Regions from separate parts of the Streptomyces sp. CA-179760 genome, predicted to be linked through region 1. Evidence: riboswitches for the same ligand, from Rfam matches in the RefSeq annotation. Region 1 holds a riboswitch; the other holds the start of a gene.
What was found. A riboswitch is a leader RNA that binds a small molecule or an ion and turns the genes downstream of it on or off. The one in region 1 is predicted to bind ZMP and ZTP.
Positions count from the first base shown of each region.

Region 2: another riboswitch for ZMP and ZTP. It lies ahead of ACQEV8_RS27525 (glycine hydroxymethyltransferase); the one in region 1 lies ahead of ACQEV8_RS40910 (bifunctional 5,10-methylenetetrahydrofolate dehydrogenase/5,10-methenyltetrahydrofolate cyclohydrolase).

Region 1 is NZ_JBNJLZ010000001.1:9,037,913-9,043,263, forward strand. Features, by position in the region: gene ctaD (aa3-type cytochrome oxidase subunit I) at 1-734, opposite strand, end outside; gene ACQEV8_RS40900 (RNA polymerase sigma factor) at 840-1,391, shown strand; gene ACQEV8_RS40905 (CU044_5270 family protein) at 1,487-2,485, shown strand; gene ACQEV8_RS40910 (bifunctional 5,10-methylenetetrahydrofolate dehydrogenase/5,10-methenyltetrahydrofolate cyclohydrolase) at 2,486-3,343, opposite strand; ZMP/ZTP riboswitch at 3,366-3,450, opposite strand; gene ACQEV8_RS40915 (nuclear transport factor 2 family protein) at 3,474-3,839, opposite strand; gene ACQEV8_RS40920 (ABC transporter ATP-binding protein) at 3,976-5,351, opposite strand, start outside.
Region 2 is NZ_JBNJLZ010000001.1:6,028,215-6,033,565, reverse strand. Features, by position in the region: gene ACQEV8_RS27535 (2'-5' RNA ligase family protein) at 1-327, opposite strand, end outside; gene trpS (tryptophan--tRNA ligase) at 469-1,482, opposite strand; gene ACQEV8_RS27525 (glycine hydroxymethyltransferase) at 1,597-3,093, opposite strand; ZMP/ZTP riboswitch at 3,075-3,160, opposite strand; gene ACQEV8_RS27520 (glutathionylspermidine synthase family protein) at 3,257-4,438, opposite strand; gene ACQEV8_RS27515 (hypothetical protein) at 4,453-4,821, opposite strand; gene ACQEV8_RS27510 (DMT family transporter) at 4,985-5,351, shown strand, end outside.

The DNA.
Region 1 (5,351 bases):
ATGATGTACACCTCTGGATGCCCGAAGAACCAGAAGAGGTGTTGCCACAGCAACGCGCCGCCGTTGGAAGCGTCGAAGACATGGGCACCGAACTTGCGGTCCGCCTCCAGGGCGAACAGCGCGGCCGCGAGGACCGGGAAGGCGAGCAGGACCAGCACACCGGTCAGCAGCACGTTCCACACGAAGATCGGCATGCGGAACATCGTCATGCCCGGGGCGCGCATGCAGATGATCGTGGTGATGAAGTTGACCGAGCCGAGGATGGTGCCGAAGCCGGAGAAGGCCAGGCCCATGATCCACATGTCGGCGCCGATGCCCGGGCTGCGGACGGCGTCCGAGAGCGGGCTGTAGGCGAACCAGCCGAAGTCGGCCGCGCCCTGCGGGGTGAGGAAGCCACCGACCGCGATGAGCGAGCCGAACAGGTAGAGCCAGTAGGCGAACATGTTCAGCCGCGGGAACGCCACGTCGGGCGCGCCGATCTGCAGCGGCATGATCCAGTTCGCGAAGCCGGCGAACAGCGGCGTCGCGAACATCAGCAGCATGATCGTGCCGTGCATCGTGAACGCCTGGTTGAACTGCTCGTTCGACATGATCTGCAGACCCGGCCGGGCCAGCTCGGCGCGCATGAACAGGGCCATCACGCCACCGATGACGAAGAACGCGAACGACGTCGCCAGGTACAGCGTGCCGATCGTCTTGTGATCTGTGGTCGTCAGCCACTTGAGGTGCCTCATGCCCCGCCTGTGTCCGCGCCCCGCCCCGACGTCACACTGCACTGACGCGACGAGCATCACGAAAACGGGTGTGACGATCGAGAAAGTGCCGGACACGAACGGGACATGAGCAACGACGAGATCTTCGGCGCTGCCTACCGCGAGCACTACTGGGCGGTCAGCCGCTATGTCGCACGGCGACTGGACGGGCGGACCGGCGACGTGGAGGAAGTGGTGGCGGAGGTGTTCACGGTCGCCTGGCGGCGCAGGGCCGACCTGCCGCCCTCCCCGCTGCCCTGGCTGTACGGCGTGGCACGCAACTGCCTGGCCAACGCGGTACGCGGCCACGGACGCCGCCGACGGCTGGTCGACCGGCTCGGCAACGACGACACCGCGCACGGGCGGCACATCGCGGTGGGCCCCGACGCCGACACACCCGGCGCCTGGGTCCACGAGGCGCTGTCCCGCCTCTCCGCGGCCGACCAGGAGGTGCTGCGCCTGACGGCCTGGGAGGAACTCGGCACCGACGAGGTCGCGGTCGCCCTCGGCTGCGGCAGCCGGGCCGCCGCCATGCGGCTGCACCGGGCCCGCCGCCGGCTGAGAACCGAGATCGACCGCATGGCCCCGGAGCGCACCAAGGCCGACGCGCACGCCGTGGGAGGGCGGGACGATGACTGACGCGTCTTCCGTGAGCGAGGCTCCCCCGGCCGGCGAGGCCGGTGCCCGGTGTCCCCTGACCGCCGCCCGCTTGACCGCCCCGAAGGAACACGGCCATGGCTGACGAACTCGAACTGCTGCGCAGCGCCAACCCGGTGCCGCACGACGGCCCCCACTTCGGCGACGGCCCCCTGGACCATGACGCCGAGCGCCGGCTCGAACGTCTGCTGCGCGAGCGGCCCTCCCGCCGTCTGCGGGACCGGCTGCTGCCCGGCCCGGACCGGCCCCGGCTGGCCTGGGGGCTCGTGGCCACGGCCGTCGTCGCCGCCCTGACCCTCACCCTCGTGCTGAGCGGCCCGGACACCACACCGGCGGTCGCCGCACCCCGCCCGCTGGTGGTGCAGACCGGCTCCACCCCCGTGCCCCTGGACCGGCTGGCCGAACGTGCCCAGCAGGCCGCGGCAGACGACTCGCCCCGCCTGCGCAAGGGCACGCACGTGCAGTCCTGGAGCCTGGGCATGTCGGACGACAAGCCCCCGATCACCCTGCCCGAGGAACGCATCGTGCGCTGGCGGGCCGATGCCAGTCACACCGAGCTCGTCGTGGCCACCGACCCGAGGCATCCGGGCCGCCCGGTCCTCTCCGACGCGGGCGGCGAGCCCCACCTCGTCGACGACGGTCATGTCATCAGCGACCGGACCTACCCGCCGAGCTGGAGTGACGCACCGCCCCAGTCTCCTCCGCCGAGCGACCCCGCACGGCTGCGCGCCTACCTGACGGAGGCCCGGTACGACGACGGGCCGTTGACCACGCCCCAACTGCTGGACGGCGTCGAGGTACTGCTCGACAACTGGACCCCCGGCGCCCGGGAGACCGCGGCGCTCGTCCGGCTCCTGGCCGACGCCGAGGGCCTGCGGCCGGTCGGCCGGGTGACCGACCGGCTGGGCCGGCAGGGCCAGGCGTACGTGTACGACGGCTCCGGAGTCCGCCACATGCTGATCACGGACCCGGCCACCGGTGCCGTCCTCGGCCTGGAGAGCACCTTCACCGCCGACGAACCGGAGTACGGCGTCAAGAAGGGCGACGTCATGTCGTACAGCGCCTGGATGCGCTGATCACACCCCGGGCAGACCGAGCTGCCGGGCCGCGGCGTCCACCGTCTGCTCCAGCAGCGTGGCGATCGTCATCGGGCCGACCCCGCCCGGCACCGGCGTGATCAGCGAGGCCCGCTCCGCGGCGGAGTCGAAGTCGACGTCGCCGACGTTGCCGGCGTTGTACCCGGCGTCGATCACGACGGCTCCGCGCTTGATGTCCTGGCCGTGGATCAGCCGGGGCCGTCCCACCGCGGCCACCACGATGTCCGCCTCGCGCACGGCCGCGGACAGGTCCCGGGTGCGTGAGTGGCAGTAGGTGACCGTCGCGTCCCGGGCGAGCAGCAGCATGCCGAGCGGCTTGCCGAGGATCGCACTGCGGCCCACGACCACGGCCCGCTTGCCTGCCGGGTCGATGCCGTACTTGTCGAGCAGCCGCATGATCCCGCCGGGCGTGCAGGACACGAAGCCCGGCAGGCCGAAGCTCATCGTCGCGAAGGAGGCGAAGGTGACGCCGTCGACGTCCTTCCCGGGCGCGATCGCCTCGAACGCGGCCCGCTCGTCGATGTGCTCGCCGACGGGGTGCTGGAGGAGGATGCCGTGCACGCCGGGGTCGGCGGACAGCGCCTCGAGCGTGCCGACGAGCTCCCCGGTGGTCGTGGCGGCGGGCAGCGTCACATGCCGCGAGGTGATGCCGGCCTTGCGGCAACGGTTCTGCTTCATACGGACGTAGGTGACGGACGCGGGGTCCTCGCCGACGAGCACTGTGGCGAGACACGGTGCAGTGCCCGTCCGCTCGGTGAGATCGGCCGCGCGCTTGCCGGCCTGTTCCACTGTCCGCCGGGCGAGCGAGGTGCCGTCGATGAGCCGTGCCTGGGACATGATCCACTCCTGGGCTGGAATGCTGCTTCGCCCAGGCGCACGGCATCCGACTCCGCGGGGCCGCTCCCCGGTGGTGCTCCACCTCAGCGCCAGTCACGGCCCGGCCCCACCCTAAGCGGTGTTGCTTCTCCTACTCGTCCCAGGCCTGGATCAGGGTCTGTTCGGCGATCTTGCCGCCCCGCAGCGAGATCATGGACTCGGACAGGACGCGCACGCCGTCCGCGTACTCGCAGCTCTCGCTGTAGGCGGCCTCGTCTCCCTGGACGACGCACCGCTCCATCTTGTGCGTCATGTCACGGCTGTAGACGTCCTCCAGCATCCGGCCGATCTCGTCCCGGCCGTGCAGGACCTTGGGATGGCTGGGCTGGGTCGTGCGGTCCACGATGCGGAGCTCCGCGTCGTCGGCGTAGAGGGAGAGCAGAATGTCCGGGGTCTGTCCTTCCACGCCCCGGCGCAGGGTGTCTCGGTCGAAGGCGGAGTCTGCCGCGGTTCCCATGATGACCTCCTTCGAGGGGCCGCGACCCGACGGGGAACGGGCCGCGAGAAGCCTCTCTCCTGAGCGTCCTCCCGCCCGACGGGCTCGGCAAGCGCAGCCGCAACACTGGCCCTCACGCGGGTCCGCGCGCCGTGACTCAGTCCGCCGCGGCCAGGAACTGGGTCGCCGCCAGCTCCGCGTAGAGCGGGTCGGAGGTCACGAGTTCGCGGTGGGTGCCGACGGCCCGGACCCGGCCCGCGTCCATCACCACGATCCGGTCGGCCATCGTCACCGTGGACAGCCGGTGCGCCACGACGAGGACCGTGGTCGTGCGGGCCACGTCCGCGACGGTGTCGCGCAGCGCCGCCTCGTTCACCGCGTCCAGCTGCGAGGTGGCCTCGTCGAGCAGCAGCAGCCGGGGGCGGCGCAGCAGGGCTCGGGCGATGGCGACGCGCTGCCGCTCACCGCCCGACAGCTTGGTGCCCCGGTGGCCGACGAGCGTGTCGAGTCCAGCGGGCAGCCGGGACACCAGGCCGTCGAGACGGGTCGTCTTCAGCACCCGCCTGAGCGCGTCCTCGTCCGCCTCCGGGTTGCCCAGCAGCAGGTTGTCCCGCAGGGAGCCCGACAGGACCGGCGCGTCCTGCTCCACGTAGCCGATCGAGGCGCGCAGTTGGGGCAACTCCCAGTCGGCCAGGTCCCGGCCGTCCAGCGTGATCGTGCCGGAGCCGGGATCGTAGAACCGCTCGATCAGCGAGAAGACGGTGGTCTTGCCGGCGCCGGACGGGCCCACGAACGCCGTCATGCCCTGCGCGGGCACGGCGAACGTCACGCCGTGGTGGACGTACGGCAGGTCGTCGGCGTAGCGGAAGCGGACGTCGTCGAAGGCGAGGGCGGCGGGCTGGGCGCCGGGGGAGGGCAGCGGCGCGAACCGGGCGGAGGGCTCGGCGGGCAGGCGCAGCGCCTCCTGCATGCGGGTGAGGGCCGCGGCGCCCGTCTGGTACTGCGTGATGGCGCCGACGACCTGCTGTATCGGCGACATCAGATAGAAGACGTACAGCAGGAACGCGACGAGCGTGCCCACGTCGACGGCGCCGGTCGCGACGCGCGCGCCGCCGACCGCGAGCACCGTGATGAAGGCGACCTGCATGGAAAGCCCCGCCGTGTTGCCCGCGGCCGCCGACCACTTGGCGGCGCGCACGCTCTGCCGCCACGACTCCTGCGCCGCCTCGTGCAGCGTGCTCTCCTCCCGGTGCTCGGCACCGGACGCCTTCACGGTGCGCAGGGCGCCGAGGACCCGCTCCAGCGAGGCACCCATGACGCCCACCGCGTCCTGCGCCCGCCGGCTCGCCTTGTTGATGCGCGGCACGATCACACCGAGGATCACCCCGGCCCCCGCGATCACGGCCAGCGTGACGCCCAGCAGCACGACATCCACCAGGCCCATCATCACGATCGTCGCGACGAGGGTGAGACCGCCCGTGCCCAGACCGACCAGCGAGTTGGTGGTGACCTGGCGCAGCAGCGTGGTGTCGG
Region 2 (5,351 bases), 3.0 Mb from region 1:
CCCGGAGGGGTCGCGGACCTGCTGCTGGAGCCCTGAGCAGGACTCCGCTCCCGAGACGACCTGGACGAACACGACCGGCGACACGGGCCGGAACGTGCCCGTGCCGGACAGCCGCATGGGGAACGGCCGGCCGGCCGCGGCGACCTCGGTCAGATGCGCCTCGACGGCCGCCAGGGCGTCCTCGTCGATCTCCGTCGGCGGCAGCAGGGTGACGTGCGTGGGGATGCCGTGAGCCGAGGCGTCGCCGAAGCCCGCGCGCAGCTGCTGGAGCTCGCTGCCGTAAGGCTCCGGGACCGCGATCGAGACACCGATCGTTACGGTCCCCACGTCGTCTCCTGTCGTTCAGTTGGCGGGTCGCTGATACGACCACCCGGTTATCGACTGTACGGCCACGACCGGGTTACGGGCAGGCGCAACCAGAGTGATGTACAGCGCTGCCGGGTGGTACGGCTGTGCGCTGGGGCGGGTTCAGTGCTTGGCGGGCAGGAAACCGACCCTGTCGTACGCCTGGGAAAGGGTCTCCGCGGCGACCGCGCGTGCCTTCTCGGCGCCCTTGGCGAGGATCGAGTCGAGCGTCTCGGGGTCGTCCAGGTACTGCTGGGTGCGCTCCCGGAACGGCGTCACGAAATCGACCATGACCTCCGCGAGGTCCGTCTTGAGCGCGCCGTAGCCCTTGCCCTCGTACTTCTGCTCCAGCTCCGCGACGGTCTCGCCGGTGAGGGTCGAGTAGATGCCGAGGAGGTTGCTGATGCCGGGCTTCTGAGCCGCGTCGTAGCGGATGACGGTGTCGGTGTCCGTGACCGCGCTCTTGACCTTCTTCGCGGTGGCCTTCGGCTCGTCGAGCAGGTTGATGAGGCCCTTCGGCGTGGACGCCGACTTGCTCATCTTGATCGACGGGTCCTGAAGGTCGTAGATCTTCGCCGTCTCCTTGAGGATGTACGGCTTCGGGACGGTGAAGGTCGGGCCGAAACGGCCGTTGAAGCGCTCGGCGAGGTCGCGGGTGAGCTCGATGTGCTGGCGCTGGTCCTCGCCGACCGGGACCTCGTGGGCCTGGTAGAGCAGGATGTCCGCGACCTGGAGGATCGGGTACGTGAACAGGCCGACGGACGCGCGCTCGGCACCCTGCTTGGCGGACTTGTCCTTGAACTGGGTCATCCGTCCGGCCTCGCCGAAGCCGGTGAGGCAGTTCATGATCCAGGCGAGCTGGGCGTGCTCGGGGACGTGGCTCTGGACGAAGAGCGTGCAGCGGTCCGGGTCGAGACCGGCCGCGAGGAGCTGGGCCGCGGCCAGGCGCGTGTTCGCGCGCAGGTCCTTCGGATCCTGCGGGATGGTGATCGCGTGCAGGTCGACGACCATATAGAACGCGTCGTGGGTCTCCTGGAGGGCTACCCACTGGCGGACGGCGCCGAGGTAGTTGCCGAGGTGGAACGAGCCGGCGGTGGGCTGGATACCGGAGAGCACACGGGGACGGTCAGAGGCCATGTTTCTTATTGTCTCAGAGAGCTCGGGGCGTTCGGTTCGCGGGGAACTGCGGGCCGGTGGGGCTCGTTCGCGCAGTTCCCCGCGCCCCTGAGGACGCTGCCCTGACGGCGTTCGTCAGCCGAGGTCGATCTCCGGGTACAGCGGGAAGCCCGCTACCAGGTCCGTCGCCCTGTGGGAGATCTCGTCGGCGATCTTGGCGTCCAGGACGTGCTGCGCCTTGGAGGGGGCGCCCGACTTGGTCGTGCCCGCTTCGGTGGTGGTGAGGACGCGGTCGATCAGGCCCGCGACCTCGTCCATCTCCGCCGTGCCGAGGCCACGCGTGGTGAGCGCGGGCGTGCCGATGCGGATGCCGGAGGTGTACCAGGCGCCGTTCGGGTCGGCGGGGATCGCGTTGCGGTTGGTGACGATGCCCGAGTCGAGCAGGGCGGCCTCGGCCTGGCGGCCGGTGAGGCCGTAGGAGGAGGCGACGTCGATCAGGTTGAGGTGGTTGTCCGTGCCGCCCGTCACCAGCGTCGCGCCGCGCCGCATCAGGCCCTCGGCGAGGGCGCGGGAGTTGTCGACGATGCGCTGGGCGTAGTCACGGAAGGACTCCTGGCGGGCCTCCGCGAGGGCGACCGCCTTTGCGGCCATCACGTGCGGGAGCGGGCCGCCGAGGACCATCGGGCAGCCGCGGTCGACCTGGTCCTTCAGGGAGTCGTCGCACAGCACCATGCCGCCGCGGGGGCCGCGCAGCGACTTGTGGGTGGTCGTCGTCACGATCTGGGCGTGCGGGACCGGGTCGAAGTCGCCGGTCAGGACCTTGCCCGCGACCAGGCCGGCGAAGTGCGCCATGTCGACCATCAGCGTGGCGCCGACCTCGTCGGCGATCTCGCGCATGATCCGGAAGTTCACCAGGCGGGGGTAGGCCGAGTAGCCCGCGACGATGATCAGCGGCTTGAACTCGCGGGCGGTGGCGCGCACGGCCTCGTAGTCCAGGAGGCCCGTGGCCGGATCCGTGCCGTAGGCGCGCTGGTCGAACATCTTGCCGGAGATGTTCGGGCGGAAGCCGTGGGTGAGGTGGCCGCCGGCGTCCAGGGACATGCCGATCATGCGCTGGTTGCCGAAGGCCTGGCGCAGCTCGGACCAGTCGGCGTCCGTGAGGTCGTTGATCTGGCGGACGCCGGTCTTCTCCAGGAAGGGCACCTCGACGCGGGCGCCGAGGACGGCCCAGAAGGCGACGAGATTGGCGTCGATGCCGGAGTGCGGCTGGACGTAGGCGTGGCGGGCGCCGAAGAGCTCCTTGGCGTGCTCGGCGGCCAGCGACTCGACGGTGTCGACGTTGCGGCAGCCGGCGTAGAAACGGCGGCCGACGGTGCCCTCGGCGTACTTGTCGCTGAACCAGTTGCCCATGGTCAGGAGCGTGGCCGGGGAGGCGTAGTTCTCGGAGGCGATCAGCTTGAGCATCTCGCGCTGGTCGGCGACCTCCTGGCCGATGGCGTCCGCCACGCGGGGTTCCACGGCGCGGATGACGTCCAGCGCGGCGCGGTAGGCGGTGGAAGCTGGGGAGAGCTGCTCGGGCATGGGGGACCTCCGGACGTTGCGTTCAGCGTTCACGGTACGGCCCAGGCGCACGGCTCTTGTCGTTCGGGCCGCTCCCCGATGGTTTGTCCATCCCAGCGCGCCAGTCACGACCCTCGGTCAGCCTACCGGGTTGCTCGTCGTTGCCGGGTGCGGGTGCGTCGTGGTTGATCGCGCAGTTCCCCGCGCCCCTGAAGGCGACAGCCCCACACCCCGTTCACAGGATCACGTGGGGCAGGAAGCGGGCGTATTCGTCCGTGATCAGGCCCGACGACTCTCGGATACCCAGGCCCGCCGACTCGTTCTCCACCACCCATGCGCCGAGGACCACCCTGTTGCCGTCGAAGTCGGGCAGGGGGGCCAGTTGCTGGTAGACGCAGGGTTCGTCGCGGAGGGTGGGGGTGGAGCCCGGGGCGTGGATCGTGACGCCGGCGCCCTCTCGGCCGAGGAGGGGCTTGGCCACCCAGCCCTGGGCGGGCAAATCGCGGGGGCCGTCCAGGTGGGCAGGGAGGAGGTTCGGGTGGTCGGGGTAGAGCTCCCAGAGGATGGCGAGCAGCGCCTTGTTGCTGAGGAGCATCTTCCAGGCCGGTTCGATCCACAGGGTGGAGCCCGTGCCGCCGCCGTTGTCCAGGGTGTCCAGGACGTGGCCGGCGAAGCGGTCGGTGGTGAGCCACTCCCAGGGGTAGAGCTTGAAGGCGCTGCGGATGAAGCGGAGGCGCTGGTCGACGAAGCGGCCGGAGAGGCGGTCCCAGCCGATCTCCTCCATGGAGATCCAGTCGGTCTCCAGGCCCGCCTGCTCGGCCGTCTCCTTGAGGTAGGCGACGGTCATCATGTCCTCGCCGAGTTCGTCGGCGGAGGAGTACGCGAAGTACAGGGGGCTGCCCGGCGGGAGGAGGGCGGCCTGCTTCTTCCAGGCGTCGATGAGGCGTTCATGGAGGGAATTCCACTGGTCGGCGCCGGGGAAGCGCTCCTCCATCCAGAACCACTGGGGTGACGCGGCCTCGACCAGTGAGGTGGGGGTGTCGGCGTTGTACTCCAGGAGCTTGGCCGGCCCGGTGCCGTCGTAGCGGAGGTCGAAACGGCCGTAGAGGGAGGGGAGTTCGGCGCGGCGGCGCCAGGACTCGGTGACCGCCTCGGCCACGCGGGGGTCGGTGATGCCCAGGTCCGCGAAACGGTCCTCGGCGACGATGTGGGCGGCCGCCGCGAGGCACATGCGGTGGAGTTCCTCGACGACCTCCTCCAGGGCCTCGATCTCCGGCAGGGTGAAGACGTAGTACGCGCTCTCGTCCCAGTAGGGGCGCAGGGAGTCGTCGGGGTAGCGGGTCAGGGGGTAGATCAGACCCTGTTCCTCGACGGTCTGCTGCCAGCCGGGGCGGGGCTCCGTGGTGCGGCGTTCCATCTGCGCGGGCCCGGTCAGCCGCCGCCGCTGCCGGAGCCCGAGCAGCCGAAGCCGCCCCGGTCCACGGCCTCGCTGCGGCTGAAGGTGCCGTAGTCGGCGTAGCCGCCGCTGACGTCGGCGTCGTAGTACCAGTCGGCGTTCGTGGTCCCGCTCTTGCCGGTCTTCTTGCCGCCCTTGCCCTTGCCGTAGGAGGAGCCGGACGAGGAGGACGAGTTGCAGTTCTTGTCGGCGACGATCTTGTAGCCGTTGATGTAGTCGTGGCTGTCCCGGTCCACACAGCGGCGGTCCGGGTCGGATCCGCATGCCGACAGGGCCGCCGCGAGGACACCCATGCCGCCCAGCACCACCGTGCTGGAGCGCAGTCGCCGCCGTGTTTCGGCCATGTTCGTCTCTCCCCCGTGTTCCTCGTGTCGTGTACGGCGTCGGGTACCGCTTCGTGTACCGCGCCGCGTACTGCCGAGCGGTCAGCCTAGAGAGGGGTGAGAGCGGGCGTGCATGCCCCCCTGCCCGCACCCCCTCCCCTACTGTCGTTTTGTGATCTTTGGAATGGTGTGCGCCCTTGGTGCGGCCGTCTGCTTCGGTACGGCGACGGTGTTGCAGGCGATGGCCGCGCGCTCGGCCGCGGCGACCGGCCCGGTCGGGGACGTGGCACTGCTGTGGCGGGCGCTGCGGCAGTGGCGGTATCTGGTGGGGCTCGCACTGGACGGGCTCGGATTCCTGCTCCAGATCATCGCGCTGCGGTCGGTGCCGATCTATGCCGTGGGGGCGGCGCTGGCCGCGAGCCTCGCGGTGACGGCCGTGGTCGCGGCACGGCTGCTCAAGGTGCGGCTGAGCCGCGTGGAGTGGGCGGCGGTAGGGGTGGTGTGCGCCGGGCTCGCGCTGCTGGGACTGGCGGCCGGGGCGGAGGGGGACG